2 regions of the Colwellia sp. BRX10-1 genome follow, and region 2 is predicted to be linked to the other one. Evidence: riboswitches for the same ligand, from Rfam matches in the RefSeq annotation. Region 2 holds a riboswitch; the other holds the start of a gene.

Region 1 (2,212 bases), on a different contig from region 2:
TCATAAAACGGATAAGGACCAAACCAATGCTCGAACGCTTCAATGGTTCGTTTTGCTTCTTTAAACTGTTTTCTTGCTTTCGCTAAGTTTTCCCGTAAAACATAGTAGTCCATATCAAGCTGACCTTTTTCACCTTGATACTTTTCACCAAAATGAACATAGTCACCAATGTTAATATTGACCCCATAATTATTAATAGGATTCACAACTTGCCAATGATAAATTTTTGTTTTATCAATTTTATTGTGTTCAACTTTAATTAATCGACCATTAGACACATCCATTAAATGTTCTGGCACTTCAACGCTGATTAACACACCATTGTTGGGCTCGTCGGCAGGATGATCTTTATTTGGCCACCAAATACTAGAGCCAATGCCTTGATTTGAAGTGGCAATAAAGTCGAGGCCATTACTGTCTTTCTTCCAAGTAATACCGCCATCCCATGGGGCGTTTTTTGCGGTAACGGGCTGTCCAGAGAAGTACATAGTTATCTTCTGCTCCGAGCCTATTTCTTGCTTACTGGCTGGGGTAATAAAATAAGAATAGCCATCTTGCTCTACTTCAAGCGCTTTACCATTTTGGTGTACTTTCTCAAGCTTCATTGGCGCCTGTAGTTCTATTTGTAAACGTTCACCTTTAGCTAACACCTTATAAGTCATGGTGTTTTCACCTGAAAAAAGCTTAGTTTCAGGGTCAACTTTTACATTAAGATGATAATGAATTAAATCCCACCACTTTCTTTCTGGTGTAATAGTACCCCGTAATTTTTCTTGGTGCGTTACTTTGCCACTTTCTTGTTGCCAATTACTCGCGCTAACATGCCCAGCAAAAACCATAGCGCAAACTAAGCCAGCAAGTGAAGTCGTTATCCGTTTTTTTATCATTGTTATTGTCCTAACACTCTCTCGTATACAATATACTAGCATTGTGTAATATAAATTGTGAACCCTAAAAAGGGTAAGATCTGTCAACGACTCACATCGTTATCTAAAAATTAATTATAACCAAATACAACATTATGATTGCGTATTTTGAAACTAATACGATAGAATCACCACAATTACTTGTCGGAGTGCTGAGATTATTTCTAAAGAAATATTCAAAGCTGAGATCGCGAAAGCGGGATCCGTAGAACCTGATCAGATTAATATCTGCGTAAGGGAACAAGGTAAAATAAAAGAGTTAAGGGATTAATTCGTCACTTTTTTATTTTTTCCTCACTCTACACTTCGTCTTTTTTATTCGTGCATTTATAACGAAATGCATATTATTAAAAGGCAAAAAAATGACCAAACCAGCTAACAAACTCACTCGCAGAGAACGTCGCGAACAAGCTGAAACATTCTTAAAAAACGTTTCTGATCAATCATTCCCAAATTCTAAAAAAGTTTATGTGCAAGGTAAAATTCACGATATCAAGGTAGGTATGCGCGAAATCACCTTGTCTGATACTTTATTAGCGGGTAATAAAGATAAGCCAACCTACGAAAAAAATGAACCTCTTTGCGTCTACGATACCTCAGGTTTTTATACCGATGAAAGTGTCGAGATAGACGTACACAAAGGTATTCCTCGCCTGCGTGAAAGTTGGATTGATAGTCGTGGTGATGTTGAGCTCTTAACATCAAATAGCTCTACTTATGCTCAACAACGTTTAGCTGACGATGGTGTTGACGCAATACGCTTTGAACACTTACCTAAAATGCGTGTCGCTAAAAAAGGTCAAAACGTTACCCAAATGCACTATGCTCGCCAAGGGATCATTACCCCTGAAATGGAATATATTGCCATTCGTGAAAATTTAAAACGTGAAGAGGTCAAAGATAAAACCTTACTACTACAACATAAAGGTCAGTCATTTGGCGCCAGTATTCCAGCGCAAATTACCGCAGAGTTTGTCCGTGATGAAGTCGCGCGTGGCCGAGCAATTATTCCGGTAAACATTAACCACCCAGAATGTGAGCCGATGATTATTGGTCGTAACTTTTTAATTAAAGTAAATGCCAATATTGGTAATTCGGCGGTGACCTCTTCCATTGAAGAAGAAGTAGAAAAACTGGTTTGGTCGACCAAGTGGGGCGCAGACACGGTAATGGATTTATCAACGGGTCGTAATATTCATGAAACCCGCGAATGGATCATGCGCAACTCGCCAGTGCCCATTGGTACGGTGCCTATCTATCAAGCGCTAGAAAAAGTAAATGGCGTG
Region 2 (2,212 bases):
CGTTTTTCAACGCGCAAACCTACTGATAACTCATGGCCATAGTTAAGAGCACTGTCTAACTGGGTGAAAATTGCATAATTATTAGCTGAGTATGTAGAGTCGAGTACTTCGTCTTCCCAACCATTATAAAAAGAGTCAAGGTCGTTATCTTCATTCATTTTGCTAATGTAAGTACCCACTAGCCAAGCAGTTGTATTGTCAAAAATTCTTGATGCGTCATTTGATGATAAGCGAAACTCTTGTGACCAAACATCTCTATCGGCGCGTTTATCCCACAGGTAACTGTATTCACATGGCGCACCATCACAACTTTTACTTGCCCAATAATCTGCGTTTGCCCAATCACCATCATAAGCGTGCTGATGTTCTGTCGTGGTATAGCTACTTATCGCTTCGAATTTTGCGAATGACAAACCTTCAAAACTAAATTTTAGTGCCCCGCCATGCGATTTTTGATTATCAACACCTGGGTTGTCCGTGATCGTATTAAAGCCGTTGTTATCTAATGTCCAAGGATCGAAACTATTATCGTTATCCGCAAATATATAAGTAAAATCAACACTTAAATCTTCTGTTGCCGTATATTGCAATTTGAACTTTCCAGAAAACTCGTCAATGCCATTAGTATCATCTCTATTTAGATAAAGATTGTCGCGATAACCGTTTTGTTGATGTTGCTCTAATGATATGCGGTAATTTAAGTCTTCAGTGACAGCACCAGAGCTATAACCGGCAACATTAATTAAGTCGTCATTGCCTAACGTTACTTTAAAACCATGCTCGGGTAATTCTGTTGCGTCTTTTGATTTTATGTAAATTAAACCCGCGAGTGCATTGGCACCAAAACGTGTACCTTGTGGACCTCTTAAGACTTCAACTTGTTGAATATCGTACATAGAAGCTGCCATGCCCAAGCCTGACAAATCGATATCGTCGACAATGAAACCCACTGATGAGTTTGGCGCACCGCGGTATTCAGAGCGTTCACCGACGCCTCTAATTTGTAAATATTTCGGACGAGATGTTCCACCAGAGAAATTTAAGTTGGCGACACCATTAATAACTTCTTCAAAATGTTGAATGCCCTGCTCAGCTATTTTTTGTTGGTCGATGATTGCAATACTAGTAGGGGCTTGCGCTAAAGATTGCTTATTAAAACTGGAAGTGACGGTTATACGCTCAATATCAGTTGATTCATTTGCCTGCGTGACGCTAGCAAAAGTCAATAAAGTCGTAGTTACCGCAATTGAAATAGGAGATTTTATAAAATTCATACTGGGCTCTTTTTATGGCATGCAAGCAAAAAAGAGCAATAAGGAAAATACACCGTAAGTAAGCACTTACACAAAGTGTTTACGATAAGTATTCAACATATTAACCATTCCTACGCCGGCATTATCCGTTTCAGGTATTAAGGGTAAAAATTCTCAGCAATACAAAAGCCTATTAACAACAGCTTTTTATTGCACCCCTTGGTTTGTTCGGCATACTAACAATTTTATCATCAAAGTACAGAAAAATTATGGTTATTTAATGTCATGTATTTGCTTAATCTGATGATTTTCAGTAAATTAGCACTATAGTTTTTTTTATTAAATTGCCATGACAAATCATCTAAGCCAAAATCATTTATGTTCAGTAACCTTATTAGGAAATTTAGTTGCTAAGCCTGATATTCGTTATCAAGCAAACCCGGTCCTTGCTGTAGCTGAGTTAGTATTAGCGACCCATAGCAGATGGTTTGACAAAACGAGCCAACAGTTTAAAGAATGGACGAGTTATCATACGGTTAAAGTTATTGGTGATATTGTTGATCGTTCACTTATTCACTCGCAAAAGGGTGATGTTATTTTAGTGCAAGGCTATTTACTTAATAGTAAAAAAGCTAACCGTGAAATATTACACGCCACTTATGCACAAACATTTGCAAAGGGTTACGCCCAATCAATAAACCAAGTGCATATGAGTGGTGAAATAAGCAGCGATATTAATTTAGTACTAACCGAGAATAATAAAGAATTAGTCGCGCTTAACTTAACCGTTAATAATTTAGTGTATTCGCCTATAACACAGCAAACCCAAAATATTTCTATCGAACGTTCGGTACATATCTGGGGAAAACAAGCACATTATATTAAAGATAAGGCCGAGCTAGGCGACCAATTAGTTGTCGACGGAAGATTAAGCTATCTCAATGATAGTAAAAAATCAC

The links. Region 2 has a riboswitch for thiamine pyrophosphate ahead of H4J75_RS04470 (TonB-dependent receptor). Riboswitches for the same ligand answer to the same signal wherever they lie in the genome.
Region 1: it holds a riboswitch for thiamine pyrophosphate, as region 2 does, so the genes downstream of both, thiC (phosphomethylpyrimidine synthase ThiC) here and H4J75_RS04470 (TonB-dependent receptor) in region 2, are expected to answer to the same signal.

The regions. Positions count from the first base shown of each region.
Region 1 covers NZ_JACGWC010000002.1:190,593-192,804, forward strand. Annotated here, with positions in the region: gene H4J75_RS03305 (M1 family metallopeptidase) at 1-887, opposite strand, end outside; TPP riboswitch at 1,062-1,183, shown strand; gene thiC (phosphomethylpyrimidine synthase ThiC) at 1,289-2,212, shown strand, end outside.
Region 2 covers NZ_JACGWC010000003.1:125,967-128,178, reverse strand. Annotated here, with positions in the region: gene H4J75_RS04470 (TonB-dependent receptor) at 1-1,274, opposite strand, end outside; TPP riboswitch at 1,365-1,483, opposite strand; gene H4J75_RS04465 (single-stranded DNA-binding protein) at 1,603-2,212, shown strand, end outside.